4 regions of the Enterobacter vonholyi genome follow, and region 2 is predicted to be linked to each of the others. Evidence: predicted binding sites of a transcription regulator. Region 2 holds the regulator's gene; each other region holds the start of a gene.

Region 1 (7,482 bases), 200 kb from region 2:
TAACGCCCCAACATGCAGTGTAAATGAAACGGGCTCCGGGACGTCCGGAGCCCGTGGCGGATTATCCGTTAAATCGCGAGAGGGAGAAGGGCGTCAGATCAAACTGCGGCGTGATGCCCTGGGCAAACTGTGCGGCGATCTCGCCCAGCACGGACGCGAACTTAAAGCCATGGCCGCTCAGCCCGGTAATCAGCAGGACGTTGTCATGCCCCGGCAGGGTGTCAATGATAAAGTCTTCATCCGGCGTGTTGTCGTAGGTACAGGCCGCGCCATACAGCAAGCCACCGACGCCTGGAAGAATATTGCGCAGGAACGAGAAGGCCTCTGAACCATCCTGTGGGAAGGCGCCGAAGGGCTTACGCTCGTCAGGAGAGGCGATAGCCTGGCCCCCGTTGTGTTTACCGATTTTCAGCGCGTCTTTCTCGGAAGGGAAACCGTAGAACTGATCGCCATTCGGCAATTCGCCGGTAAAGGCCGGGAATTTATTCTGCGCGCTGTAGCGCCCATCCGACTGGAACCAGGAGAAGACCTTACGCACCGGCTGGACAGGCAGTTCCGGCAGCAGGCGCGTGACCCAGGTTCCTGCGCTGACGAGCAGGCGGGACGCTGAATAGTCGCCGTCAATAGTCGTTACCGTGACGCCATTCTCGTCATGGGTGATAGCCTCTACCGGACAGTTAAACAGCTGCGCGCAGCCGGCTTTCGCGGCAAGATCGATCCAGGTTTTGATCGCCGTTTCACAGTGCAGCACGCCGGAGTGGGCTTCAAAGAGGCCAATGTAATCGTCGGGGACGGTAATTTCAGGCCAGCGCGCGGTAACGCCCGTCGCGTCCAGCTTCTCGACATCAAGATTAAAGGCTTTTGCGCTGCGCTCGACGCTGGCGAGAAAATCAGAATTAGCAGGGCCAAGGTTGATAACGCCGGTACGCTCGAAAATACGCTCTTCGGTCTGCTTCGCCAGCTCGTCCCACAGCGTCTGGGCGCGAAGCACCAGCGGTACATAGCGCTCGCCTTCTCCATACGCGTGGCGCATGAGGCGGGTATCGCCATGATGGCTGCCCTCTGAATGAGGAGGAAGGTGGGCATCGATCATCAGGACCTTCAGGCCTGCCTGTGTTGCGTAATAACCGGCGGCGGAACCCACGGAGCCGCTACCAATAATGATTAAGTCGTATTTCATATGCATCTCATAAACTGACGTTTTGTTAGCAGAGTAATTAACAACGCGGGGTTAGACAAGGGAGAAATAAATAAGGCACCGCGAGGGTGCCTGTAGAGAGAAAAGTGGGCATAAGCTTAGTGCCGTTTATACTCATTTTCCTGATAGTCGCCAGATTCTATTTTTGCAATACCTGCTTCTAAAATAGAAATAAACTGACGGGCGACGTCTGTTGTTAGCCACAGCGTCTGTCCAACTTCCGCTTCTTCACGGTTGAGTTGATTCGGGGTCTGGTAGTGCAAACGCAGCATCAGCGCATCGTAGCTATCTACGGTACTGATATCCCAGCCTACAAGTGGATGGGTCTGGATCACTTCACTATTCTTTTCCATTATAACCCCCTTAATGCGTGTTAGAAGACAACGGCTTTGAGGTTCAATGCATGTTTTTCTGAAAGCATCTTCAGTATACCAAGTAATAAGGGTTCCGACGGGAAAAATAAACAGCTGGCAACACATTTTTCTGCTTTTTAGGATTGTTCGAACAATAAAACACCATCTTGTTCACGATTCTTAAAGAAGATGCCGAATTAATTTGAACTTGCAGGATTTTTAGACAAAAAAAAGCCGGGGCGACCCGGCAAAAAACACAATGAGGGAGCAGTGTTAATCTGTGATAAACCAGTCGTCTGCGCTTTCCCACGTTTCCTGCAGGATTTCGCTGATGCGATCTTTATCTTCTTTCGCAGCACCAATGACGGAGAGGTTGTTCGCCGAGGCGTAACGCACCGTTACGGCACCCGCGTTATCGGGAAAGGTGTTGTTAATACGGCGGGATAATTCGCCTGCCAGTGCATCAAGCGCGCCGGCAGGCAGAACGGTAGTTTTGGCTATGGTGACTTCAATACGCATAAATGCCCCCTGTGTAATATACTGTTTATTTATACAGGTATATTATCTTTTTGACAACAAGGGGGATTGATTTTTTAACGTTTTACCGTCCAGTTAACGGTTTCACCCGCCAGGAATGGGATCAGCGTATCATCCGTCAGGGCAATGGACTCCTCAATGTGGCTCGCTTTCCGCTCCAGCTCGATGAAGGTGTCGTTGACCGGCAGGCCGTAGAAGCGCGGGCCGTTAAGGGAGCAGAATGCTTCGAAATGTTCCAGCGCGTTCATCTCTTCAAATACGGTTGCGTAGCTGGCAAGCGCCGTTGGGGCGTTGAAGCAGCCTGCGCAGCCGCAACTCGCCTCTTTACGATGGCGGGCGTGAGGTGCGGAGTCGGTACCGAGGAACGCGCGGGAGAACCCGCTGGCGACCAGCTCGCGCAGCGCCTGCTGGTGGATGTTGCGTTTGAGGATAGGCAGACAGTAGAGGTGAGGGCGCACCCCGCCCACCAGCATGTGGTTACGGTTAAACATCAGGTGCTGTGGCGTAATGGTGGCAGCGATAAGATCGTTGCCGTCACGCACGTACTCTGCCGCGTCTTTGGTGGTGATATGCTCAAATACCACCTTTAGCGCGGGCAGGCGCTGGCGCAAAGGCTCCATCACGGTCTCGATAAAACGGGCTTCACGGTCGAAGATATCAATCTCCGCGCGCGTGACTTCACCATGGACCAGCAGCGGCATACCCAGTTTCTGCATGCGTTCCAGAACCGGCATGATGGCATCAATGCTGGTGACGCCGTGGCTGGAGTTGGTGGTGGCATTCGCCGGGTAGAGTTTCGCTGCCGTAAAGACGCCTTCGTTAAACCCACGCTCCACTTCGTTCGGGTCCAGCGAGTCGGTCAGATAGCAGGTCATCAGCGGGGTAAAATCGTGTCCCGCAGGCACGGCATCCAGGATGCGCTGGCGATAGGCTATCGCGGCATCGACGGTGGTGACTGGTGGAACCAGGTTAGGCATGACAATCGCGCGGCCATAAATTTCGCTGGTATAAGGCACGACGGTTTTCAGCATATCGCCATCGCGCAGATGGATATGCCAGTCGTCAGGGCGGCGGATTTTAAGAACCTGGGGTTGTGCAGTCATGGAAGCTCCGGCTTGTCAGGAATCAGTCATAAGGATGGCTGTTTTTGCCGGGCACAAATCATAAGCGGAAACGTTTTCGTTTGCACACTTTTCCGTGAAAAAAAAGGGCGCCGCAGCGCCCTTCAGGTTAATCGGTGAAAGGAATGATAATTTCGCCCGGTTTCACCTCTATGCCCTTTGCGTATTTTTTCGCCAGGGCTTCACCCTTGCTTTTGTCTTCACTTAAGACGTACGCGGGCTGCTGGTTAAAATAATTACGCAGCGACTGGTTCAGATAGGGCATCAGGGTTTGCAGAACCGGTGCCATCTTGTCCGGAGACACCTGCGCATCGACCACTTCCATCTCCTGCAGGAAAATCGCCCCTTTCTCTTTGTTGAAAACAGGGAGTGCCTTCAGCTTGAGCTTGATGTTGGCTTTCTGATTGCCAAACAGGGAGGACATATCGAGGTCCGCATCACCGGCCAGGGTGACTTTGTTTGGCTCTTCACGTCCGATCTGGCTACTCAGGTTTGTAAGCACGATATGCGCGTCTGCCAGCCCCGGCACGCCAATGTCTTTCGAGAAATTGTTATGTTTTTCCAGCGCCTGATTAATTTCCTGTTCACTGACGGCATATTGCGTGAGCTGGTTACAGCCAACCAGCAGGCCGCTGACAACTAATGCAGCGGCAAAGACAATTTTCTTCATACTGTTCCTCAACGAAAAATCGGCGCTTCTGTCCTGTTACGCCAGTATGTCAGCGTGAATGGGCAGAAACCAGCAGAAAAAACTGAGAAGTGGGGCGGGAGAGGCTCCCGCCCGAGGGAAAGGCTATGCGCCAGGCTCGAGCATGCCGCTCGCGCTGCGTTTCTGGCTGAACTGCCACCACAGGGCAAGGAGCGTCATAAAGCCCACCGCGCCCAGCATCATCCACGGGAGTTCAGGTTGATTTAACGCTTTGCCGGCATCAAACAACCAGCCGCCACCGGCGTAACCTAATGCCCCGCCGAGCGCCAGCCCCAGGCGGCTGAACCCCATATAGCTGCCGCGCGCACGCGCATCCGCAAGCGAGGCGCTCAGCGTCTCACGGGCAGGCTCGGCGATGATTGAGCCAATATAGAACGTGCAAATCAGCGTAAACAGCTGCTGGAGCGTATTCACGAGGCCGATCGGCATCATGCTCAGCGTCATCAGGAGCAGCCCGGCCATCAGGCGATGCTCCAGACGAAAATGCCGTTCGCTCCAGCGGGCAATCGGATAAAGCAGCGTTAACGACAGGCAGGCTTCGATAGCGTACATCCATTTAACGGCTGCAGGCGTGCCCGCAATGTCGTTAACCATGATCGGCAGCATCAGCATGACCTGCACAGCCAGCATGTAATAGCCCGTCAGGGTCAACACATAGGTGACAAAACGCCTGTCGCGCAGGACCCGGCCAAGCCCCTCCCGGACCGGCGCTTTGACCGTCGACAGCTTCCAGGCGGGCAGGAACAGGCCATTAAACAGCGCGCATAGAATAAAGAGCACCGCCCCAGCCGCACAGACCAGACGGAAGTCATACTGCAGCAGCCAGCTTCCCAGCAGGGCGCCGATAACCGCCCCGGCACTGTCCTGCATCATCAGAATCGAGAAGAAACGGCCGCGGTGCTGAGGGCGAATCAGCTTCACCACCAGCGCGGTACGTGGCGGATCGAACAGCGTGCCCCCGATGCCGGAGAGAAAGCAGGAGAACCAGAGCAGCCAGGGCTCCTGGGCGACCGCCATCGTGGCAAACCCTGCCGCGCGCAGCAGCATACCGGTAACGATCATCGGTTTAGCGCCAAAGCGGTCGGCAATGGCCCCGCCAAAGACGCCCAGACCCTGCTGGACAAACTGGCGTAGCCCCAGGGCAATGCCGACCATTAATGCCGCCCAGCCCATTTGATCGACAAAGCGGATCGATATAAGGGGAAAAACGACAAAAAAGCCGAGCACGACCAGCATGTTATCGACGAGCAGGAAATATTTACCCAGGCTCCTGGCCTGTGATACGCGGGACATTTTCCCTCCAGGGAAAATAAGATGGTGAGCACGCTAACATTCTGCGTTGTCGCCGCGTTTTTTCCCACCCCCGGGCGTGACAATATTTTTTTATCAAAAGGCTGCTTTGATAGAGAGTTCTCATCGAAAATAGTGAAAAGCGAGAAAAATGGTATGTCACTGTTTTCACAGACGGCGCAGGCGCAGGTATAGTAAAGCTAATGGGTAAGCAGAAGTGACGGGAAGGAGTGGGATCGATGTTTGGCTATCGCAGTAATGTGCCAAAAGTGCGTCTGACAACGGACAGGCTGGTCGTTCGTCTGGTGCATGAGCGTGATGCCTGGCGTCTGGCGGATTATTACGCCGAGAATCGCCAGTTTTTAAAACCATGGGAACCCGTTCGGGATGAGAGCCATTGTTACCCTTCCGGCTGGCAGGCGCGCCTCAGCATGATTACGGAATTTCACAAGCAGGGCAGCGCGTTTTATTTCGCGCTGCTGGATCCCGAAGAGAAAGAGATTATCGGGATCGCCAATTTTTCAAACGTGGTGCGCGGGTCGTTTCACGCCTGCTACCTTGGCTACTCCATCGGCCAGAAATGGCAGGGACAGGGGCTGATGTACGAGGCGTTAACGGTGGCGATCCGCTATATGCAACGCACGCAGCATATCCATCGCATCATGGCGAACTATATGCCGCATAATCAGCGCAGCGGCAATTTGCTGGCGCGTTTAGGGTTCGAGAAAGAGGGTTACGCCAAAGACTATCTGTTGATAGACGGAGAGTGGCGCGACCACGTTCTGACGGCGTTAACCACCCGGGACTGGACCGCAGGTCGTTAAGGAGAAAAGATGAAGTATCAGCTAAACGGTACAGAAGCGCGCGTGATTGGGTGCTTACTCGAAAAACAGGTCACCACGCCGGAGCAGTATCCGCTCTCCGTCAACGCCGTGACCATGGCCTGCAACCAGAAAACCAACCGCGAGCCGGTGATGAACCTCAGCGAGCATGACGTTCAGGACGTGCTGGATGCGCTGGTAAAACGCCACTATTTGCGCACCGTCAGCGGCTTCGGCAACCGCGTGACCAAGTACGAACAGCGCTTTTGTAACTCCGAATTCGGTGACCTGAAGTTGAGCAGCGCGGAAGTGGCGGTCATCACCACGCTGCTGCTGCGCGGGGCGCAGACGCCGGGAGAACTGCGCACGCGCGCTTCCCGTATGCATGAGTTCAGCGATATGCAGGAAGTTGAGCAGACCCTGGAAGGGCTGGCTTCTCGCGAAGACGGCCCGTACGTGGTGCGTCTGGCGCGCGAGCCGGGCAAACGTGAAAGCCGCTATATGCATCTGTTCAGCGGCGACGTCGATGTCGCTACCGTGGAGAGCGACGCGATATCCTCAGCAGGCACAGACACTCTTGCCGCGCGCGTAGAAGCGCTGGAAGAAGAGGTCGCCGGGCTGAAACAGCGTCTGGATGCCTTGCTGGCACATCTGGGAGACTGACGGTGAAAAAATTACGCGTAGGCGTGGTGGGGCTGGGCGGCATCGCGCAAAAAGCCTGGCTGCCTGTTTTAGGTGCGGCGACGGACTGGACCTTGCAAGGGGCATGGTCACCCACGCGAGAAAAGGCAGAACGTATCTGCGAAACCTGGCGCATTCCGTACGCTGCCTCCCTGCAGGATCTGGCCCGCGAGTGTGATGCGGTTTTTGTGCATACCTCAACGGCAACTCACTATCAGGTGGTGAGCGAGCTGCTCAATGCGGGGGTTCACGTCTGCGTGGATAAACCGCTGGCGGAAAATGTTCCGGACGCGGAACGTCTGATCGAACTGGCGGCGCGCAAAAAACTGACGCTGATGGTGGGCTTCAACCGTCGCTTCGCGCCGCTTTACCAGCAGCTTAAGGCGCAGTCGGACACGCTTGCCTCGCTGCGAATGGATAAGCACCGTACCGACAGCATTGGGCCAAACGATCTGCGGTTTACCCTTCTGGATGATTACCTGCATGTGGTGGATACGGCGCTGTGGCTGACCAACGGTAATGCGCAGCTGAAAAGCGGCACCCTCGTGACAAACGATCAGGGGCAAATGGTCTACGCTGAACACCACTTTTCCGTTGAGCATCTTCAGATTACCACCAGCATGCACCGCCGGGCGGGTAGCCAGCGTGAATCCGTGCAGGCGGTGACCGACGGCGCGCTGTACGACATTACGGACATGCGCGAGTGGCAGGAAGAGAAGGGCAGCGGCGTGGTGACGCTCCCGGCGCCAGGCTGGCAGAGCACCCTCGAGCA
Region 2 (7,482 bases):
CCACCGCCGAAGTGGCGAAAATCGTGACCTCGGAAAATAACCGTCAAATCTGGTTTAAAATGCAGGACCCGTCATTAATGAAATACATTCTCTATAAAGGATTTATTGGCATTGACGGGATTAGCCTGACGGTAGGGGAAGTGACGCCAACGCGTTTTTGCGTGCATTTAATTCCTGAAACGCTGCAGCGCACCACGCTGGGCGCGAAAAAACTGGGGCATCGCGTGAATATCGAAATCGATCCGCAGACCCAGGCTGTGGTTGATACGGTTGAGCGCGTGCTGGCAGCAAAAGAAGCCGCAATAATAAAGACCGCCGAAGAAGAATAAAAAATAACCCCGGATATCCGGGGTTATTTTTTTAGCGTGCGACACGCAGTCCGTGTTCTATCCCACGGCTGAATACCACCTGCCAGAGCTGAATATCCCGTGCGCGAAACGCCCCCGCGCAGGCATTCAAATAATAGCTAAACATTCGTTTGAATCGTTCAGAATAGTTGTCCGCAATCTCTGGCCAGGCTTTCTGGAAACGTTCATGCCATGCCATTAAGGTGGTGTCGTAGTCCGCGCCAAAGTTATGCCAGTCTTCCATCACGAAATGGGGTTCACTGGCGTTGGCAATCTGGCGAACGGACGGTAAACAGCCATTCGGAAAGATGTATTTGTTGATCCACGGGTCAACGTTGTTGTCGGTCCGCTTAGAGCCGATGGTGTGCAGCAGGAAGATGCCGTCCGGTTTCAGATTCCGGTCCACCACCTCAAAATAGGTATCGTAGTTTTTTGGCCCCACGTGCTCGAACATGCCGACGGAAACAATCCGGTCAAACTGTTCATTCAGGTCACGGTAGTCCTGCAGCCTGATATCCACATCGAGATCCTGGCAGCGCTCCCGCGCCATTTTTTGCTGTTCCGCTGAGATCGTCACGCCGACCACGCTGACGCCATAATGCTTCGCCATAAAATATGCCAGCCCACCCCAGCCGCAGCCGATATCCAGCACGCGCATGCCGGGCTGTAGCTGCAGCTTCTCGCTAATCAGACGCAGCTTCGCCTGCTGAGCCTCTTCAAGCGTCGAGGCCTCTTTCCAGTAGGCGCAGGAGTATTGCATGAAAGGGTCCAGCATGCGGCTGAACAGGTCATTGCCGAGATCGTAATGCTCTTTGCCGACGATCCAGGCGCGTTTTTTACTTTGCAAGTTAAACAGTCGGGCAGAGGCGACACGCAAAGTGTCTTTCAGATTGCGGGGGAGTTGATTTTCCAGACCGGCACGCAACACGCTGGCAAAAAAGATATCCAGCCGTTCACAATCCCACCAGCCGTCCATATAACTTTCTCCCAGGCCTAACGACCCTTCCCGCAACACGCGTTTAAAAAAGTCGGGATGTTTAACCTGGGGATCGGATGGCGAAGATCCGTTGATAGTGATGCCTGCTCGACCTAACAGTTCACTGACGATCCGGGACCAGTTGTCGTCCGGAACGCTGACTTCTTCTATACACGATGAACTCATAGCTTCTCCATCACCCTGATGTGATCAGAACCTTCAAACAGCGTAGACGCTTTTTTTGGTTTGTGAGAAATCTCACGGTAAATACCGCGAGGCTAGTATCCGACGTAGAACAGAGGAAGGGAGATAACCCTTGCCGAAATGCCTTCCATGGTAAAACGGGAGCACTCCGGCTCCCGTTAACACTTAATATTTATCGTATTTAATCGAACCAAATTTAGTATAGGCTTCAAAATTTGGTGATTCAATAGAAAATTGTTAGCAACCTAATCACTGAAATATAACATGATTTCTGGCGCAATCAGGCATGCGAGGTTTCCACCTGAGCACCGTTATCCTGCTCACGCTGCGCGGAGGCCTGCATGCGATAGCCCAATACCGCCAGCGCTACGGTGAACAGCATCACGCTGGTGGTGGTCAAAAGCGGCGTAGCAATCAGCGCCGAGACCACCAGGCTTGCCAGGAAGCACAAACCCAGCTGCAGGGTGTTCTGCAGCGCGGCGGCGCGGCCTGTTGCCTGCGGGAATGGACGCAGCGCCTGCGCCACAACGATAGGGTAAATCGCCCCGTTCGCAATGGCCATCACGCAGAACGGGATCAAAATTTCGGCCAGACCGGCACCCGGAATAAAGCCAACGGCCCAGGTCCCGATGACGCTCAGCGCATAGAGCACCAGCAGCCATGGCAGCATCTGCTGGCCTTCCCATTTTTGCAGCGCCGCGCGACAGCCGTACCCGCCCACAAGGAACGCGATTGTCTGCGGAACATAGCTCAGGCCGATGGCTGCCGGGCTGTAGCCCATATCGTGCAGAATGAACGGCGAGCCGGTGAGCCATGCGAAGAAGCTTGCCGAGCAGGCGGCATAGATCAGGACATTCCCGCGATACGCTTTGGCGCTCAACAGTGAGGTGAAGGTAATCGGCTTCGCGTCGGCATGCGCCTCTTTTTTATGCGCAGGCTTGAGGGCAAACGCCGGCAGCATCAGCACCAGCGTGATGGCAAACAGCGTGGCAAAAATGGCCTGCCAGTCAAAGTGCGCGAGGATCCAGCTGCCCAGCAGCGGAGCCAGGGCAGGGGAGAGGCCCACCAGCGGCATAATGGTGGCGAAAATACGGTTTGTGCGGTTAGCCGGGTAGTAGTCAGTCACCAGCGCCTGCCAGGTCACGGCCGCGGCACAGACGCCCACGGCCTGAACGAAGCGCAGCACCAGCAGCCAGGTGGCGTCGCGTACCCATAACATCCCCAGGCACCCCACCGCAAAAATGGCCAGACCCAGCAGCAGTACCGGTTTACGACCAAAGCGATCCGAGAGCGGTCCCCAGAGCAGCTGTGCAAAAGCAAAACCGGCGAGGAACAAACTCAGGCTGGCACTGATGGCGGCAGCGGGGGTTTGCAAATCTTCCTGCATCGCGGCAAAAGCCGGCAGGTACATATCGGTGGCCAAAAAGCCCAGCACGCTTAAGCCGCCGAGCCAGACTAAAAAACCGTTCCTGGGTTGCATTATTTTATTCTCCTGAGGAGGCAGGTATACATTGGCGCTGAGTGTAGGGAGTGCAAAGCCGCTTGTGAAACGCTAATATTTGGCGGGTGCATTCAAATTTTTTGCAGGCAGAAAATGTGGTCAGATTATTCTCTTGAAGTGGTCGATGCTGTCGCGCGTAACGGCAGCTTCAGCGGTGCGGCGCAGGAGCTGCACCGCGTCCCTTCGGCCATCAGCTACACGGTGCGTCAACTGGAGGAGTGGCTGGCGGTTCCGCTGTTTGAGCGGCGGCATCGTGACGTGGAATTGACGCCCGCCGGGGCGTGGTTTTTGAAGGAAGGGCGTTCTGTTATCAAAAAAATGCAGATCACCCGCGAACAGTGCCAGCAGATCGCCAACGGCTGGCGGGGACATCTTTCCATCGCGGTGGATAACATCGTGAAGCCGGAACGCACCCGACAGATGATTGTCGATTTCTATCGTCATTTCTCTGACGTTGAGCTGCGGGTCTCGCAGGAGGTGTTCAACGGGGTGTGGGATGCGCTGGCGGACGGCAGGGCGGAGATGGCGATTGGCGCGACGCAGGCGATCCCGGTCGGGGGACGTTACGCCTTTCGCGACATGGGGATGCTGAGCTGGAAATGCGTGGTGGCCAGCGATCATCCTCTGGCAGCGATGGACGGGCCGCTTAGCGACGATACGCTGCGCAACTGGCCCTCGCTGGTGCTGGAGGATACGTCCCGTTCATTGCCCAAGCGTATCACCTGGCTTCTGGACAACCAGCGGCGGGTGGTGGCTCCGGACTGGGAATCGTCGGCGACGTGCCTCAGTGCCGGACTGTGCGTCGCGATGGTGCCCGTTCATTTTGCGCGTCCGCGCATCAATACCGGCGAATGGGTTGAACTGACGCTGGAAAATCCGTTCCCGGACGCGGCCTGCTGCCTGACCTGGCAACAAAATGATGTCTCGCCCGCCATGGCCTGGCTGCTGGATTATCTGGGGGACAGCGAAACGCTGAACCGGGAATGGTTACGGGAGCCAGCGTAGCTGGCCCCGTAAAGGGATTAACGACGGTAGTCGCGGAACGGACCGTCCGCAACGGAACGGCGTTCAATCAGGCGCGGGTGAACTTCAATGGACTGCGACTCTTCGCGCTTGTTGACGATCCTGTCGAGCAGCATATTGAAGGCCGTTTCGCCCAGCGAATCTTTCGGCTGGTGAATGGTGGTCAGCGCTGGGGTGAAGAAGCGCGCGTTACGCACGTTGTCATACCCGATCACGGAAATATCCTGCGGTACGCGCAGACCCAGTTCATCGGCGGCGCAGAGCGCGCCCATGGCCATGATGTCACCCCCGCAGAAAACGGCGGTCGGACGGTGCGGCTGGGAAACGATCTGCTGCATTGCGCGGTAGCCTGATTCCGGCTCAAAGTCGCCCTGCACGATCCAGTTTTCCGGCACGGTGATCAGCGCTTCTTCCATCGCTTTCATAAAACCGGCAAGACGGCCCGCCCCGGTGTTGCGCTCCAGCGGACCCGGGATCACGCCAATCTCGCGGTGACCGCGTTCGATCAGGTAACGGCCGGCCATATAACCGCCTTCAAAGGCATTGTCGATAACGGAGTCGGTGAAATCTGCACGCGCTTCGCCCCAGTCCATAACGACCATGGGGATGTGGCGATACTCTTCGAGCATCGACAGCACGGATTCCGGGTACTCGGAACACATCACCAGCAGGCCGTCAACGCGCTTCTGAGCCATCATCGACAGGTAGGCGCGCTGTTTTTCAATGCTGTTCCACGCGTTGCCCAGAATCAGGGTATAGCCTTTCTGGAAGCAGTTTTTTTCAACCGCTTCAATGATCTCGGCAAAATAGGCCGCTTCACTACTGGTCGCCAGCAATCCAATGGACTTGGTGTGATTAACCTTAAGGCTACGCGCGACCGCACTTGGCGAATAATGCAGCTCCTTGATCGCTGCCCAGACGGCGTTGCGCGTCTCTTCCGCCACAAAGCGGGTTTTGTTAATTACATGTGATACGGTTGTAGTGGAAACGTTTGCGCGTTTTGCTACGTCTTTAATTGTTGCCATTAAATGTCACTCCAGACCATATCCTAAACTCCTGAAAAACTTGAAGGTAAACGTTTGCCTTCTCTCACCCTTATCACGCAATCTTGAATTGCGGCACGCCGGGAAAACGACACGGGACGTCAGGAGGGGGTCAATGGCCGGTACGCTAATAAATTTAGCGTGGAATTTTGTCCTATCTTGATGAAAAGGGGAAGAGGTAAAGTGGTTCTCAGTATAAATCCAGGAAGATTTTTGACGTAATCTGTGCAAAAATGAGCAAGCTCACTTTTCGTGTGGGGATTAAAAGGAGAAAAATTGATGAGTTCCGATCTTAAGTTTTCGCTGTTCACCACCGTTGTTGTGCTGGCTCTGATTGTTGCGGCCGGTCTGACGGCTGCGCTGCACTGATTTACGCGGAGGGAGAGCCTTCCCTCCCGACTCCCCGGATTGTTACTTCTCTGGCAAAAATCTTTTGCCATTTTGTTAACTTCTCATTTTTTGTGATTGATGTCATGCTTTCCGCTTCTTTGTTCTGTGTCACCACATGACACGGCATCCGGAGTTGACGCATGAAAATCAATTTTCCCCTGCTGGCCCTGGCGATTGGCGCTTTTGGGATTGGCACCACTGAATTCTCCCCGATGGGGTTACTGCCCGTCATCGCCCGCGGCGTGGACGTCTCGATCCCTGCGGCTGGCATGTTGATCAGCGCCTACGCTATCGGCGTGATGGTGGGGGCGCCGCTGATGACGCTTCTCCTTTCTCATCGCGCGCGCCGCAATGCGCTGATTTTCCTGATGGCGATTTTCACCCTCGGCAACGTGCTTTCGGCCATTTCGCCGGACTACACCACGCTGATGCTGTCGCGTATTCTGACAAGCCTCAACCACGGCGCGTTCTTTGGGCTGGGGTCGGTCGTGGCGGCAAGCGTGGTGCCAAAACATAAGCAGGCGAGCGCCGTGGCCACCATGTTTATGGGTCTGACCATCGCTAACATCGGCGGTGTTCCTGCTGCAACCTGGCTGGGAGAAGCGATCGGCTGGCGTATGTCTTTCCTGGCGACGGCCGGGCTGGGCGTGGTCGCGATGGTGGCATTGTTCTTCTCCCTGCCGAAAGGCAGCGCCGGAGAACGTCCGGAAGTGCGTAAGGAGCTGGCGGTGCTGATGCGCCCGCAGGTGCTTTCCGCGCTGCTTACCACCGTTCTCGGGGCAGGGGCGATGTTTACCCTCTATACCTATATTTCACCGGTACTGCATGACATTACCCACGCAACGCCTCTCTTTGTGACCGCGATGCTGGTGCTGATTGGCGTGGGCTTCTCGATTGGCAACTATCTCGGCGGGAAATTTGCCGACCGTTCCGTGAGCGGGACGCTGAAGGGCTTCTTAACCCTGCTGATTGTCATCATGATCGCCATTCCGTGGCTGGCGCGTAACGAGTTTGGCGCCGCGATGGCGATGGTCGTCTGGGGTGCAGCAACGTTCGCCGTGGTGCCACCGCTGCAGATGCGCGTGATGCGTGTTGCGCATGAAGCGCCGGGCCTCTCATCCTCGGTCAATATCGGTGCCTTTAACCTGGGCAATGCGCTCGGTGCGGCGGCCGGTGGGGCCGTGATTTCAGGTGGTCTGGGATACAGCTTTGTGCCGGTGATGGGGGCAATCATTGCCGCGCTTGGCCTGCTGTTGGTGATGATGTCGGGTCGTAAACAGCCAGAAGCAGCCTGCGCTGCGGAATAAACCAAAAACGCAGAAGGGCGAACCCTTCTGCGTGTCTTTTACGCGGCGAAGTTCTTCGCCACAAAGTCCCAGTTAACCAGTGCCCAGAAGTGTTCCAGGTAGTTCGGGCGCGCGTTACGGTAATCGATGTAGTAAGCGTGTTCCCATACGTCCACGGTCATCAGCGGCTTCGCGCTGGTGGTCAGCGGGGTGCCCGCGTTAGAGGTGGATACGATAGCCAGTTTGCCATCCGCCTCTTTAACCAGCCACGTCCAGCCTGAACCGAAGTTCTTGATGGCTGCATCGGTAAATTTCGCTTTGAAATCTGCGAAGCTGCCAAATGCGGCGTTGATAGCGGTAGCCAGTTCACCGACAGGTTCACCGCCGGCATTCGGCGCCAGGCAGTGCCAGTAGAAGGTGTGGTTCCACACCTGAGCGGCGTTGTTGAATACGCCACCCTCAGAGCTGCGGACGATCTCTTCCAGCGTTTTGCCTTCAAAATCGGTGCCCTTGATCAGGTTGTTCAGGTTGGTGACGTAAGTCTGGTGATGTTTGCCGTAGTGATATTCCAGGGTTTCCGCAGAAATGTGCGGTGCCAGGGCGTCTTTTGCATACGGTAGTGCAGGTAATTCGAACGACATTGCTTCTCTCCTTATTGTATTTTGCGTTGCCAATAACCACACAGACAACAAGGACAGGATAGCAAATTGAA
Region 3 (7,482 bases), 1.4 Mb from region 2:
CGCGCGCTTGGCACGTGCTCCAGCACGCCTTCCATCATGCCGAGACCGGCACGCAGAATTGGCACCACGGTAATTTTCTTACCTTTGATCTGCTCAACCTGCACCGGGCCGTTCCAGCCTTCGATGGTGACTTTTTCTGTTTCCAGATCGGAGGTCGCTTCGTATGTCAGCAGGCTGCCGACTTCAGATGCCAGTTCGCGAAAACGCTTCGTGCTGATGTCATGCTCACGCATCAGGCCCAACTTGTGTTTAACGAGTGGGTGTTTCACTTCCACAATCTTCATTCTCTTTCTCCTCTGAGGCGGCGTCCGCAAAAAAATCGCGGGATTATACCGCTTTTTTCGGATTAGGCCATACCCATCTTGCTTGACGTATATCAAGCAAAGTGATTTAGAGACAAAAAAAACCGGAGGCGAGACTCCGGCTTGGGTGCGGGTTCTGCCCGGTGGCGCTGCGCTTACGCGGACCTACGTGTAGTGTAGGTCGGGTAAGCGTTAGCGCCACCCGGCAATTACAGGCTATCGCCGTTGCTCGCAATTACCTGCTTATACCAGTCGAACGATTTCTTCTTGCTGCGGTTCAGCGTGCCGTTGCCTTCATTGTCTTTGTCGACAAAGATAAAGCCGTAGCGTTTTTTCATTTCGCCCGTACCGGCAGAAACGAGGTCGATACAGCCCCACGGGGTGTAGCCCATCAGATCCACGCCATCTTCCTCCACCGCTTTTTTCATCTCGCGGATGTGGGCGGACAGGTAGTCAATGCGGTACTGGTCGTTCACCGTGCCGTCGCTCTCCTGCACGTCGATCGCGCCAAAGCCGTTTTCAACGATAAACAGCGGCAGCTGATAGTGATCCCAGAACCAGTTGAGGGAGTAGCGCAGCCCCACCGGGTCAATCTGCCAGCCCCAGTCCGATTTCTGCACGTACGGGTTAGTGACCAGGCTCTTGCTCTCGTCGTAATCCAGCTGCGGGTTATCCGACGTCGCCTTGGTGGCGAAGGACATATAGTAGCTGAAGCCGATGTAGTCCACGCAGCCCTGCGTCAGCGCGGCTTTATCTTCTTCGGTAATATCCAGCGTGAAGCCGCGACGCGCAAAGTAGTTGAGCAGATGCTGCGGGTACCTGCCGCGCACGTGCACGTCGGTGAACCAGTAGCGGCGGTGCATGGCATTCATCGCCATCATCATATCGTCCGGCGCGCAGGTGAGCGGGTAGATAGGACACATGGCAATCATGCAGCCAATCTGCAGCGACGGGTTAATCTCGCGCCCCGCCTTCACCGCCAGGGCGCTGGCCACCAGCTCATAGTGCGCCGCCTGGAACATCACCGGCTCACGGTCTTCACCCGGCGCGTACTTCAGCCCGGAGTTAGTGAACGGCGCAAAGTCTTCGTGGAAGTTGGCCTGGTTGTTGATCTCGTTGAAGGTCATCCAGTACTTCACTTTATGCTGATAGCGCTGGAATACCACTTTTGCAAAACGAACGAAGAAGTCGATCAGCTTACGGTTGCGCCAGCCGCCGTATTCCGTGACCAGATGGAAAGGCATCTCGAAGTGAGACAGGGTGATAACCGGTTCGATGCCGTACTTCAGGCATTCGTCGAACAGGTTGTCATAGAATTTCAGGCCAGCCTCGTTAGGCTCAAGCTCGTCGCCTTTCGGGAAGATCCGCGTCCAGGCAATAGAGGTGCGGAAGCATTTGAACCCCATCTCAGCAAAGAGTTTGATGTCTTCTTTATAGCGGTGGTAGAAATCAATGGCTTCATGGTTAGGGTAATTTTTCCCTTCCAGCACGCCGTTGGTGATTTCACGCGGCACGCCGTGCGCGCCCGCGGTCATGACGTCGGCCACGCTCACGCCTTTTCCGCCCTCTTTCCAGCCGCCTTCCAGCTGATGCGCCGCAACGGCCCCACCCCACAGAAAATCTGCTTTAAATCCTGACATTCGCTTTCCCTCATTCTGCGTTATTATCTGCAAAAACAATTACAGAAACCGGTTTCAGTTCGATGATGTGCAAAGGGAATAACCGTTGCAAGCAGTTCTCAGAAACCGGTTTCATTTTCGTGAACAGAGTCAAGTTTGGCTGCATTCACGGGGTGCACAGAAAAAAAGATCTCCACGTCCAGAATAGGCTCGCAAACGTTTGCCTGGACTGTTAGAATTGCGCCGATTTTTCTTACTAGCTATGCAATCGCGTGGGGATTTAAGCCGTGACCAACAAAACTTCTCTCAGCTACAAAGATGCCGGTGTTGATATTGACGCAGGTAATGCGCTGGTTGACCGAATCAAAGGTGTGGTGAAAAAAACCCGCCGCCCGGAAGTGATGGGTGGTCTGGGTGGATTCGGCGCACTGTGCGCGCTGCCGCAAAAATATCGTGAACCTGTTCTGGTCTCGGGTACTGACGGTGTAGGCACCAAGCTGCGCCTGGCGATGGATTTAAAACGTCACGACACGATCGGTATCGATCTGGTCGCGATGTGCGTGAATGACCTGGTGGTACAGGGCGCAGAGCCGCTGTTCTTCCTCGATTATTACGCGACCGGCAAACTGGACGTAGATACCGCGGCAAGCGTGATTAACGGTATCGCCGAAGGCTGTCTGCAGTCTGGCTGCGCGCTGGTCGGTGGTGAAACCGCAGAAATGCCGGGCATGTATCACGGCGAAGATTATGACGTCGCGGGCTTCTGCGTCGGCGTAGTAGAAAAATCAGAAATTATCGACGGCAGCAAAGTGGCCGATGGCGATGTGCTGATCGCGCTGGCCTCCAGCGGCCCGCACTCTAACGGCTACTCCCTGGTGCGTAAAATCCTCGAAGTGAGCGGATGTGATCCGCTGACCACCGAGCTTGACGGTAAACCGCTGGCTGACCATCTGCTGGCGCCGACCCGCATCTACGTGAAGAACGTGCTCGAGCTTATGGAGAACGTCGACGTTCACGCCATTGCCCACCTGACCGGCGGCGGCTTCTGGGAAAATATCCCGCGCGTTCTGCCGGACAACACCCAGGCGGTGATCGACGAATCCTCATGGCAGTGGCCAGCCGTGTTTAACTGGCTGCAGACCGCGGGCAACGTGAGCTCTCACGAAATGTACCGCACCTTTAACTGCGGCGTGGGCATGGTTATCGCCCTGCCGGCAAGCGAAGCGGATAAAGCAGTGAAGCTGCTGACGGAGAAAGGTGAAAACGCGTGGAAAATCGGTACGATTAAAGCCTCCGATTCCGAACAGCGTGTGGTCATTGAATGAAAAACATCGTGGTGCTCATTTCCGGCAACGGAAGCAATTTGCAGGCCATCATAGACGCCTGCAAGCAGAAGAAAATCAACGGCACCATTCGGGCAGTATTCAGCAACAAGGCCGACGCGTTCGGCCTTGAGCGCGCGCGGGAAGCCAACATTCCCGCGCACGCGCTGGAAGCCAGCCAGTTCGCCGGACGTGAAGCCTTTGACCGCGAGCTGGTGCATGAGATTGATGCCTACGCGCCGGACGTAGTCGTGCTGGCGGGCTATATGCGCATTCTGAGCCCGGCTTTTGTAGAACACTTCGCCGGACGTCTGCTGAATATTCACCCTTCTCTTCTGCCGAAATATCCCGGCCTGCATACCCATCGTCAGGTTCTGGAAAATGGCGATGAGGAGCACGGCACCTCCGTGCATTTCGTTACCGACGAGCTGGACGGCGGTCCGGTTATCCTGCAGGCGAAAGTCCCGGTCTTTGACGGCGATAGCGAAGAAGACGTGACCGAACGCGTGCAGACCCAGGAACACGCCATTTACCCGCTGGTGGTAAGCTGGTTTGTCGACGGACGTCTCGAGATGCGCGACGGCGCTGCCTGGCTGGACGGCGTTAAGTTACCTCCGCAGGGCCATGCGGCGGAAGAGTAGTTTATTATGTCGGGTGGCGCTTCTGCGCTTACCCGACCTGCCTGATGCATTACCCGAATGTCCCCTCCCCAACCCTCTAAATTCCCCAACAAAAAAAATAACTGTCATACTTTTCTGGCACTGTTGGACATATCGTGGAAATGCTCGCCATAATAAGGACGAGACGGATTTACCACGTCCTGTGATTGAACTGGAGTGTGAGCTGTAATGGGTCAGGAAAAGTTATATATCGAGAAAGAGCTAAGCTGGTTAGCATTCAACGAACGTGTACTCCAGGAAGCGGCAGACAAAAGTAACCCGCTGATCGAGCGCATGCGTTTTTTGGGTATTTATTCGAACAACCTGGATGAGTTCTACAAGGTTCGCTTTGCCGAGCTGAAAAGACGCATCATCATCAGCGAAGAACAAGGCTTAAACTCGCACTCGCGGCATCTGCTGGGCAAAATCCAGTCCCGCGTGCTGAAAGCCGATCAGGAATTTGACGGCCTGTATAACGAACTGCTGCTGGAGATGGCGCGCAATCAAATCTTCCTGATTAACGAACGCCAGCTTTCAGTTAACCAACAAAACTGGCTGCGCCACTACTTCAAACACTATCTGCGCCAGCACATTACCCCGATTCTGATCAACCGCGAAACCGATCTGGTGCAGTTTTTGAAAGATGACTACACCTACCTCGCGGTGGAAATTATTCGCGGTGAATCTATCCGTTACGCGCTGCTGGAGATCCCATCCGACAAGGTGCCGCGCTTTGTGAACCTGCCGCCGGAAACCCCGCGCAGACGCAAACCAATGATCCTGCTGGATAACATCCTGCGCTACTGTCTGGACGACATCTTCAAAGGCTTCTTCGATTACGATGCGTTAAACGCCTACTCGATGAAAATGACTCGTGACGCCGAATATGACCTGGTGCATGAGATGGAAGCCAGCCTGATGGAGCTGATGTCATCCAGCCTGAAACAGCGCCTGACGGCTGAACCGGTGCGCTTCGTCTATCAGCGCGATATGCCGGACGCCATGGTGGAGATGCTGCGTGAGAAACTGACCATTTCGCGCTATGACTCCATCGTTCCGGGCGGTCGTTACCACAACTTTAAAGATTTTATTGGCTTCCCGAACGTCGGCAAAGCCAATCTGGTAAACAAGCCGCTGCCGCGCCTGCGCCATCTCTGGTTCGATAAATTCCGCAACGGATTCGACGCCATCCGCGAACGCGATGTCCTGCTCTACTATCCGTACCACACCTTCGAGCACGTGCTGGAACTGCTGCGTCAGGCCTCGTTCGACCCGAGCGTGCTGGCGATCAAAATCAACATCTACCGCGTGGCAAAAGATTCCCGCATCATCGATGCGATGATCCACGCGGCGCACAACGCCAAAAAAGTCACCGTGGTGGTTGAGCTGCAGGCGCGCTTCGACGAAGAGGCGAACATTCACTGGGCGCGTCGTCTGACGGAAGCCGGTGTGCACGTTATTTTCTCCGCGCCGGGGCTGAAAATTCACGCCAAGCTGTTCCTCATCTCTCGTAAAGAGGGCGATGAGGTGGTGCGTTATGCCCACATCGGTACCGGGAACTTTAACGAGAAAACCGCGCGAATTTATACCGACTACTCGCTCTTAACTGCCGATGCCCGCATCACTAACGAAGTGCGCCGGGTCTTTAACTTTATCGAAAACCCGTACCGTCCGGTGAGCTTTGACTATCTGCTGGTCTCGCCGCAGAACTCGCGCCGTCTGCTGTACGATATGATCGATAAAGAGATCGCCAATGCCCAGAAAGGGCTGTCGTCCGGCATCACGCTGAAGCTTAACAACCTGGTCGATAAAGGGCTGGTGGACAGGCTGTATGCGGCGTCCAGCTCCGGCGTACCGGTTAATCTTCTGATCCGCGGCATGTGCTCGCTGATCCCGGAACTGGAAGGCATCAGCGACAATATTCGCGTGATCAGCATTGTTGACCGCTACCTGGAGCACGATCGGGTCTATATTTTCGATAATGCGGGTGATAAGCAGGTCTATCTTTCTTCGGCAGACTGGATGACGCGCAATATTGACTACCGAATTGAAGTCGCGGCACCGCTGCTGGATCCGCGCCTGAAGCAGCAGATCCTCGACATCATCGAGATTCTGTTCAGCGATACCGTGAAAGCACGCTATATCGACAAAGAACTCAGTAACCGCTATGTACCGCGCGGCAACCGCCGTAAAGTGCGGTCGCAACTGGCGATTTACGACTATATCAAATCACTCGAGCAACCCGATTAACCTATGCCGATAAATGATAAGACCCCACGCCCGCAGGAATTCGCCGCGGTCGATCTTGGCTCTAACAGTTTCCACATGGTCATCGCCCGTGAGGTGGATGGCGCGCTGCAGATCATCGGTCGTCTGAAGCAGCGCGTACACCTGGCGGATGGTCTTGATGAACGCAGCATGCTCAGCGAAGAGGCGATGGAGCGCGGGTTAAACTGCCTGTCGCTGTTTGCTGAGCGCCTGCAGGGCTTCTCGCCCTCCAGCGTGTGCATCGTGGGCACCCACACCCTGCGCCAGGCCCTGAATGCCCCTGAGTTTCTCAAGCGGGCCGAAAAGGTGATCCCCTACCCGATTGAGATCATCTCCGGCAACGAGGAAGCGCGTCTGATCTTCATGGGCGTCGAGCACACCCAGCCGGAAAAAGGGCGCAAGCTGGTTATCGACATCGGCGGCGGTTCTACGGAGCTTGTGATCGGCGAAGACTTTGAGCCGCGCCTGGTGGAAAGCCGCCGTATGGGCTGCGTCAGCTTCGCACAGATGTATTTCCCGGGCGGTAGCATCACCCGCGAGAACTTCCAGCGTGCGCGGATGGCGGCCGTCCAGAAGCTGGAAAACCTGGCCTGGCAGTACCGTATCCAGGGCTGGAACGTGGCGCTGGGCGCGTCGGGTACCATCAAAGCGGCGCATGAAGTGCTGCTGGCGATGGGTGAAAAAGACGGGTTTATCACGCCCGAACGCCTGACATTGCTGACCGAAGAAGTGCTGAAGCATAAAAGTTTTGACGCCTTAAGCCTGCCGGGTCTTTCCGACGAGCGTAAGGTGGTTTTCGTACCGGGGCTGGCCATCCTCTGCGGCGTGTTTGATGCCCTCGCCATTAAAGAGCTGCGCCTTTCCGACGGCGCGCTGCGCGAAGGCGTGCTGTATGAGATGGAAGGCCGCTTCCGCCATCAGGATATTCGCAGCCGCACCGCACAAAGCCTGGCTAACCAGTACAACATCGACCGCGAGCAGGCGAAGCGCGTGCTGGACACCACGGTGCAGATGTACGAGCAGTGGGAAGAGCAGAATCCGAAGCTCGCGCACCCGCAGCTTGCCGCGCTGTTAAAATGGGCCGCAATGCTCCACGAGGTGGGGCTCAACATCAACCACAGCGGGATGCATCGCCATTCGGCCTACATTCTGCAAAATAGCGATCTGCCTGGCTTCAACCAGGAGCAGCAAACCATGATGGCGACCCTGGTGCGTTATCACCGCAAAGCCATCAAGCTCGACGACCTGCCGCGCTTCACGCTGTTCAAGAAAAAACAGTTCCTGCCGCTTATACAGCTGCTGCGTCTGGGCG
Region 4 (7,482 bases), 1.1 Mb from region 2:
GCCGCTGGTGCTGACGGCGGATTTAAAGCGCCTGGTCTGGAGCTACAGCCTGGCCGGGTTTGGCTATATCCTCCCGGCGACATTCCTGTCGCAAATGGCGGCGGTGCGTTTTCCCGGCAGCCTGTTTGCGCAGTTCGTCTGGCCGATTTTTGGTATCGCCGCCGTGGTGGGGATAGCGCTCAGTATTCTTTTACGCCATACCTCAACGGCTAACCGCAGGCTGGCTATCGTACTGTGGTTACAGGGGGCGGGCGTGCTGGCGGCCTGGCTGCTGCCGGGGATTGGCGGGCTGCTGACGGGCGGGCTGCTGGTGGGCGGCGGCTTTTTGTGTGCCGTGCAGCTCTCTCTTTTATACGGCCGCGAGCTGGCACCAAACCACACGCGCTATATGGCAGGCCTGCTCACCACCGGGTATGCAATTGGTCAGTTGATTGGGCCGGTCACCTCGGCGTTATCAACCTGGCTTACCCACCGGCTGGAGCCGGCGCTGGGGCTGGCGGGCATGGCGCTGTTCGTTGGAGGAGCCCTGGTCTGGAATCGTCACGCTGAAAGGCAACAGCAATTGCAATAATTATCGTCGTGAATACTGGATTATGTGCGTCGCCTCACGCACAATGAGCGCATACTTTTGCCACAACGAGGGCAAAAGACGCCACACCTGCAGGAGAACAAAATGTCATCACTCAGTAAAGAAGCTGCCCTGGTCCACGAAGCCCTGGTTGCGCGCGGTCTTGAAACGCCACTGCGTCCGCCCGTACAGGATTTGGACAATGAAACCCGCAAGCGTCTGATTGCCGGTCATATGACCGAAATCATGGAGCTGCTGAATCTCGATCTGAGTGACGACAGTCTGATGGAGACGCCGCACCGCATCGCGAAAATGTACGTCGACGAAATTTTCTCCGGCCTGGATTACGCCAACTTCCCGAAAATCACCGTCATTGAAAACAAGATGAAAGTGGATGAGATGGTGACGGTGCGCGATATCACGCTGACCAGCACCTGCGAACACCATTTTGTGACCATCGACGGTAAAGCGACCGTGGCGTATATCCCCAAAGATACGGTGATTGGCCTGTCGAAGATCAACCGCATCGTGCAGTTCTTTGCCCAGCGTCCGCAGGTGCAGGAGCGTCTGACGCAGCAGATCCTGACCGCGCTGCAAACGCTGCTGGGCACCAATAACGTGGCCGTCTCTATCGACGCGGTTCACTACTGCGTGAAGGCGCGCGGCGTGCGTGATGCGACCAGTGCAACGACCACCACCTCGCTGGGCGGCCTGTTTAAGTCAAGCCAGAATACCCGCCAGGAGTTCCTGCGCGCCGTACGTCATCACAACTAAGTCTTACAGGGCAGGGACCATGGAGCGAAACGTCACGCTCGATTTTGTTCGCGGCGTCGCCATTCTCGGTATCCTGCTGCTTAATATCGCCGCCTTCGGTTTGCCGAAGGCGGCTTATCTCAATCCTGCGTGGTATGGCGACATCACGCGCAGCGATGCCTGGACGTGGGCGATCCTCGATCTCTTTGCGCAGGTCAAATTCCTCACGCTCTTTGCCCTGCTGTTTGGCGCAGGCCTGCAGCTTCTCCTCAAGCGCGGTACGCGCTGGATCCAGTCGCGCCTGACGCTGCTGGTTCTCCTCGGCTTTATCCACGGCCTGTTCTTCTGGGACGGCGATATTCTTCTCGCGTATGGGTTAGTCGGGCTCATCTGCTGGCGTCTCATTCGCGATGCGCACAGCGTAAAAAGCCTGTTTAACACCGGCGTGATGCTGTATGTGATGGGGCTTGGCGTCCTGCTATTGCTGGGGATGATCTCCGGCGAGGCGACAAACCGTTCATGGATCCCGGATGCCGCTAACCTGCAGTACGAACAGTTCTGGAAGCTGAAAGGTGGTACGGAAGCGATAAGCAACCGTGCGGATATGCTGGGGGACAACCTCCTTGCGCTGGGCGCGCAATACGGCTGGCAGCTGGCGGGCATGATGCTGATGGGCGCGTCATTGATGCGCACCGGCTGGCTGAAAGGAGAATTCAGCCTGCGTCACTATCGTCGTACCGGCGCCGGTCTGGTGCTGCTCGGCGTGCTGATTAACCTCCCGGCGGTGATTGTGCAGTGGCATATTCACTGGGATTACCGCTGGTGCGCGTTTCTGCTCCAGGTGCCGCGTGAACTGAGCGCGCCGTTCCAGACCATCGGCTACGCGGCGCTGATCTATGGCTTCTGGCCAACGCTTTCCCGCCTGTGGATTGTCAGCGCTATCGCCTGCGTGGGCCGAATGGCGTTGAGCAATTACCTCCTGCAAACGCTCATATGTACCACGCTTTTCTATCGTTTTGGCCTGTTTATGAAATTCGACCGCCTTACGCTGCTGGCGTTTGTTATTCCGGTCTGGGTGGTAAACCTGGCGTTTTCTGTTCTCTGGCTACGCTATTTCCGCCAGGGACCGCTGGAGTGGGTGTGGCGTCAGTTAACCGCATGTGCTTCAGGGGTATCATTGAAAAACACATCCAGATAACGATCTGGATCACAATCATTAACAAAACGGATGTAAGCGTTTTCATGACTGTGAGCTTCTTCACGTAGTCCCCTTTCTCTCGCTGCCAAAATAGCCACCTTGCTAAACACAGGGGGTGTCTGTGAGTTGCTGCAATCCTTTGAAGGATGGTGAATATGATCACCATTCGTGACGTCGCCCGTCAGGCGGGCGTTTCTGTGGCTACCGTCTCACGCGTGCTCAACAATAGCGCGCTGGTCAGCCCTGAAACCCGAGAAACCGTAATGAAAGCCGTGACCCAGCTCGGGTACCGGCCAAATGCCAATGCCCAGGCGCTTGCGACGCAGGTCAGCGACACCATCGGCGTGGTGGTGATGGATGTCTCGGATGCCTTTTTCGGCGCGCTGGTGAAAGCGGTCGACATGGTGGCACAGCAGCATCAGAAATATGTCCTGATCGGTAATAGCTATCATGAGGCGGAAAAAGAGCGCCATGCCATCGAAGTGCTGATCCGCCAGCGCTGTAACGCCCTGATTGTCCATTCAAAAGCCTTGAGCGATGAAGAGCTAACCGGATTGATGGAGCAGATCCCGGGCATGGTGCTGATCAACCGCATTGTCCCCGGCTATGCCCACCGCTGCGTCGGGCTGGATAACGTCAGCGGCGCCATGATGGCCACGAAAATGCTCATCAACAACGGGCATCAGCGGATCGGTTATCTGGCCTCCAGCCATCAAATTGAAGATGACGAACTGCGGCGCGAGGGGTGGCAAAATGCCCTGAAAGAGCACGGCATTACGCCATCCGAGAGCTGGGTGGGGACCGGCACGCCGGACATGCAGGGCGGTGAGGCGGCAATGGTGGAGCTGCTGGGCCGCAATCTGCAGCTGTCTGCGGTGTTTGCCTATAACGACAGCATGGCGGCTGGCGCCCTGACGGCGCTGAAGGATAACGGCATTGCGGTGCCACAGCATTTATCACTCATTGGTTTTGATGATATCCCGATTGCCCGTTACACCGACCCGCAGCTGACAACGGTGCGCTACCCCATTGCCTCTATGGCGAAACTGGCGACTGAGCTGGCATTACAGGGAGCGGCAGGGCTGCTGGATCCGGGCGCAACGCACTGTTTCATGCCGACTTTAGTACGTCGCCACTCCGTCGCGGCCCGGCAAATTGTGGTTCCGATCACTAACTGATTAGATCAGGTGATGTAACCGTTTTCAATCTGTGAGTAAATTCACAGTATCTTAACAAGGCGCTGACTATGATGTCAGCGTTTTAGGGGCTGAAACGCTATGTAACAGTGATTATTCACTTTCACTATAGCCAATGTGCCGCAAACAACGAATAAAACGCATTTCTGGAGCGTTACCGAACACGGAAGAGAGAAATTTTATAAGTGAACTTCGGCTGTCAGTAACGTTTTATTAACACCTGCCCGCCGATCGTTATTCACAAGAACTACCCTGCATAAAAAAACCGGAGATACCATGAATAAGAAGGTGTTGACCCTGTCTGCTGTAATGGCAAGCATGCTTTTTGGTGCAGCAGCGCACGCTGCGGATACCCGTATTGGTGTGACCATCTATAAATACGACGACAACTTCATGTCTGTTGTGCGTAAAGCGATTGAGAAAGATGCGAAAGCAGCGCCAGACGTTCAGCTGCTGATGAACGACTCCCAGAATGACCAGTCCAAACAGAACGACCAGATCGACGTTCTGCTGGCGAAAGGCGTGAAAGCCCTGGCCATCAACCTGGTTGACCCGGCTGCAGCAGGCACGGTCATTGAAAAAGCGCGCGGTCAGAACGTGCCGATCGTCTTCTTCAACAAAGAACCTTCCCGTAAGGCGCTGGATAGCTACGACAAAGCGTATTACGTCGGTACTGACTCTAAAGAGTCCGGTATTATTCAGGGCGATTTGATCGCGAAACACTGGGCGGCGAACCCGAACTGGGACCTGAATAAAGACGGTCAGATTCAGTTCGTGCTGCTGAAAGGCGAGCCAGGCCACCCGGATGCTGAAGCGCGTACTACCTACGTTATCAAAGAGCTGAACGACAAGGGCCTGAAAACCCAGCAGCTGGCGTTAGATACCGCGATGTGGGATACCGCTCAGGCGAAAGATAAGATGGACGCATGGCTGTCTGGCCCTAATGCCAACAAAATCGAAGTCGTTATCGCCAACAACGATGCGATGGCAATGGGTGCGGTAGAAGCGCTGAAAGCACACAACAAATCCTCAATCCCGGTATTCGGCGTGGATGCACTGCCAGAAGCGCTGGCGCTGGTTAAATCCGGTGCGATGGCCGGTACCGTGCTGAACGATGCCAACAACCAGGCGAAAGCCACCTTCGATCTGGCGAAAAACCTCGCCGATGGCAAAGGCGCGGCAGATGGCACCAACTGGAAAATTGACAACAAAATCGTTCGCGTACCTTACGTGGGCGTAGACCAGTCCAACCTGGCTGAGTTTATCGGTAAATAAGTTAGCGGTACTGTCTCCACTGGGCGCAATTCGTTGCGCCCTTTTATAACGCGATATGCGAGGCCAACAAGGTATAATTATGGTCAGCACAACAACTCAGTCATCCGGTGAATACCTGTTGGAAATGAGCGGTATCAACAAGTCATTTCCCGGCGTTAAGGCACTCGATAATGTTAATTTAAAAGTTCGTCCTCACTCTATTCATGCCTTAATGGGAGAGAACGGTGCGGGTAAATCAACATTATTAAAATGTCTTTTTGGGATCTATCAAAAAGATTCTGGCAGCATTCTTTTTCAGGGGAAAGAGATCGATTTCCATTCAGCGAAAGAAGCACTGGAAAACGGTATCTCGATGGTTCACCAGGAATTAAACCTGGTGCTGCAGCGTTCAGTTATGGATAACATGTGGTTGGGACGTTATCCAACCAAAGGTGTCTTTGTCGATCAGGACAAAATGTATCGCGACACCAAAGCGATTTTCGACGAGCTGGATATTGATATCGATCCGCGCGCCCGCGTGGGAACATTATCCGTCTCCCAGATGCAGATGATCGAAATCGCCAAAGCGTTCTCCTATGATGCGAAAATCGTCATCATGGACGAACCAACATCGTCATTAACGGAAAAAGAGGTTAACCACCTTTTTACCATTATTCGTAAGCTAAAAGATCGCGGCTGCGGCATTGTGTACATCTCCCACAAAATGGAAGAGATCTTCCAGCTGTGCGATGAGATCACCATCCTGCGCGACGGTCAGTGGATTGCCACGCAGCCGCTGGAAGGGCTGGACATGGACAAGATCATCGCCATGATGGTCGGCCGTTCCCTGAACCAGCGCTTCCCTGACAAAGAAAACAAGCCGGGTGAAGTGATTCTGGAAGTGCGCAACCTGACCTCGTTACGTCAGCCGTCTATACGCGATGTCTCCTTCGACCTGCATAAAGGTGAAATCCTGGGGATTGCCGGCCTGGTCGGGGCAAAACGTACCGATATCGTCGAAACCCTGTTTGGTATCCGTGAGAAAGCTCAAGGCACCATTACGCTGCACGGTAAGAAAATTAACAACCACAACGCCAACGAAGCTATTAATAATGGTTTCGCGCTGGTGACGGAAGAGCGTCGTTCGACCGGTATTTATGCTTATCTGGATATTAACTTTAACTCGTTAATTTCTAACATTCGCAATTACAAAAACAAAGTCGGGCTGCTGGATAACTCCCGCATGAAGAGCGATACCCAATGGGTGATTGACTCCATGCGCGTGAAAACGCCAGGCCATCGCACCCAAATTGGTTCGCTGTCAGGCGGTAACCAGCAGAAAGTGATTATCGGCCGTTGGTTATTAACCCAGCCAGAAATTCTGATGCTGGATGAACCTACCCGCGGTATTGACGTCGGCGCGAAGTTTGAAATTTATCAGCTGATTGCCGAGCTGGCGAAAAAGAATAAAGGGATCATTATTATTTCTTCCGAAATGCCGGAATTGTTAGGGATCACGGACCGTATTCTGGTTATGAGCAATGGTCTCGTCGCCGGTATTGTTGACACCAAAACGACAACGCAAAACGAAATTTTGCGTCTTGCGTCTTTGCACCTTTAAGATCAGGGGCTCCTCATGAGTGCGTTAAATAAAAAAAGTTTTCTCACTTACCTGAAAGAAGGCGGTATTTACGTTGTTCTTTTAGTCTTGCTGGCAATCATCATTTTCCAGGACCCTACGTTCTTAAGCCTGCTGAACCTGAGTAACATTCTGACCCAGTCCTCCGTGCGTATTATCATTGCGCTGGGCGTGGCGGGCCTGATCGTGACCCAGGGGACGGACCTTTCTGCCGGTCGCCAGGTGGGTCTGGCGGCGGTTATCGCGGCAACTCTGCTGCAGTCGATGGAAAACGCTAACAAGGTCTTCCCGGAAATGGCCACCATGCCGATTTTCGTGGTGATCCTGATTGTCTGCGCCATCGGTGCGGTGATTGGTCTGATCAACGGAATTATCATCGCCTACCTGAACGTGACGCCGTTTATCACCACCCTGGGTACGATGATCATCGTTTACGGTATCAACTCCCTGTACTACGACTTCGTCGGCGCTTCGCCAATCTCAGGCTTTGACAGCGGCTTCTCGACCTTTACGCAAGGGTTTATTGCGCTTGGCAGCTTCCGCCTGTCGTACATCACCTTCTATGCGCTGATTGCGGTGGCCTTCGTCTGGATCCTGTGGAACAAAACGCGCTTCGGCAAAAACATCTTCGCCATCGGCGGTAACCCGGAAGCGGCGAAAGTCTCCGGCGTTAACGTAGCTCTGAACCTGCTCATCATCTATGCCCTTTCCGGCGTGTTCTACGCCTTCGGTGGGATGCTGGAAGCGGGCCGTATCGGCTCTGCAACCAACAACCTCGGCTTCATGTATGAGCTGGATGCGATCGCAGCCTGCGTGGTGGGCGGCGTCTCCTTCAGCGGCGGTGTGGGTACGGTACTGGGCGTGGTGACCGGTG

The links. Region 2 encodes PurR, which represses purine synthesis genes. Its sites were predicted from a motif close to CANGCAAACGTTTGCNTG; they were not measured.
Region 1: pyrC (dihydroorotase) is a predicted target of PurR. The motif match lies at 3,255-3,272, and genes of this name have one in related genera.
Region 3: purM (phosphoribosylformylglycinamidine cyclo-ligase) is a predicted target of PurR. The motif match lies at 2,131-2,148, and genes of this name have one in related genera.
Region 4: galS (HTH-type transcriptional regulator GalS) is a predicted target of PurR. The motif match lies at 2,549-2,566, and genes of this name have one in related genera.

The regions. Positions count from the first base shown of each region.
Region 1 covers NZ_CP162152.1:1,657,332-1,664,813, forward strand. The annotation lists gene AB3N39_RS07820 (YceO family protein) at 1-1, opposite strand, end outside; gene solA (N-methyl-L-tryptophan oxidase) at 62-1,180, opposite strand; gene bssS (biofilm formation regulator BssS) at 1,297-1,551, opposite strand; gene dinI (DNA damage-inducible protein I) at 1,825-2,070, opposite strand; gene pyrC (dihydroorotase) at 2,145-3,191, opposite strand; gene AB3N39_RS07845 (lipoprotein) at 3,319-3,879, opposite strand; gene mdtH (multidrug efflux MFS transporter MdtH) at 4,003-5,211, opposite strand; gene rimJ (ribosomal protein S5-alanine N-acetyltransferase) at 5,448-6,032, shown strand; gene AB3N39_RS07860 (YceH family protein) at 6,042-6,692, shown strand; gene AB3N39_RS07865 (Gfo/Idh/MocA family protein) at 6,695-7,482, shown strand, end outside.
Region 2 covers NZ_CP162152.1:1,862,185-1,869,666, forward strand. The annotation lists gene AB3N39_RS08870 (riboflavin synthase subunit alpha) at 1-329, shown strand, start outside; gene cfa (cyclopropane fatty acyl phospholipid synthase) at 361-1,509, opposite strand; gene punC (purine nucleoside transporter PunC) at 1,808-3,007, opposite strand; gene punR (DNA-binding transcriptional activator PunR) at 3,122-4,033, shown strand; gene purR (HTH-type transcriptional repressor PurR) at 4,051-5,076, opposite strand; gene AB3N39_RS08895 (YnhF family membrane protein) at 5,374-5,463, shown strand; gene AB3N39_RS08900 (MFS transporter) at 5,625-6,791, shown strand; gene sodB (superoxide dismutase [Fe]) at 6,830-7,411, opposite strand.
Region 3 covers NZ_CP162152.1:3,265,675-3,273,156, forward strand. The annotation lists gene upp (uracil phosphoribosyltransferase) at 1-284, opposite strand, end outside; gene AB3N39_RS15320 (6-phospho-beta-glucosidase) at 512-1,942, opposite strand; gene purM (phosphoribosylformylglycinamidine cyclo-ligase) at 2,209-3,246, shown strand; gene purN (phosphoribosylglycinamide formyltransferase) at 3,243-3,884, shown strand; gene ppk1 (polyphosphate kinase 1) at 4,092-6,152, shown strand; gene ppx (exopolyphosphatase) at 6,156-7,482, shown strand, end outside.
Region 4 covers NZ_CP162152.1:2,968,422-2,975,903, reverse strand. The annotation lists gene AB3N39_RS14000 (YbfB/YjiJ family MFS transporter) at 1-571, shown strand, start outside; gene folE (GTP cyclohydrolase I FolE) at 674-1,342, shown strand; gene yeiB (DUF418 domain-containing protein YeiB) at 1,362-2,519, shown strand; gene galS (HTH-type transcriptional regulator GalS) at 2,675-3,697, shown strand; gene mglB (galactose/glucose ABC transporter substrate-binding protein MglB) at 3,992-4,990, shown strand; gene mglA (galactose/methyl galactoside ABC transporter ATP-binding protein MglA) at 5,070-6,590, shown strand; gene mglC (galactose/methyl galactoside ABC transporter permease MglC) at 6,606-7,482, shown strand, end outside.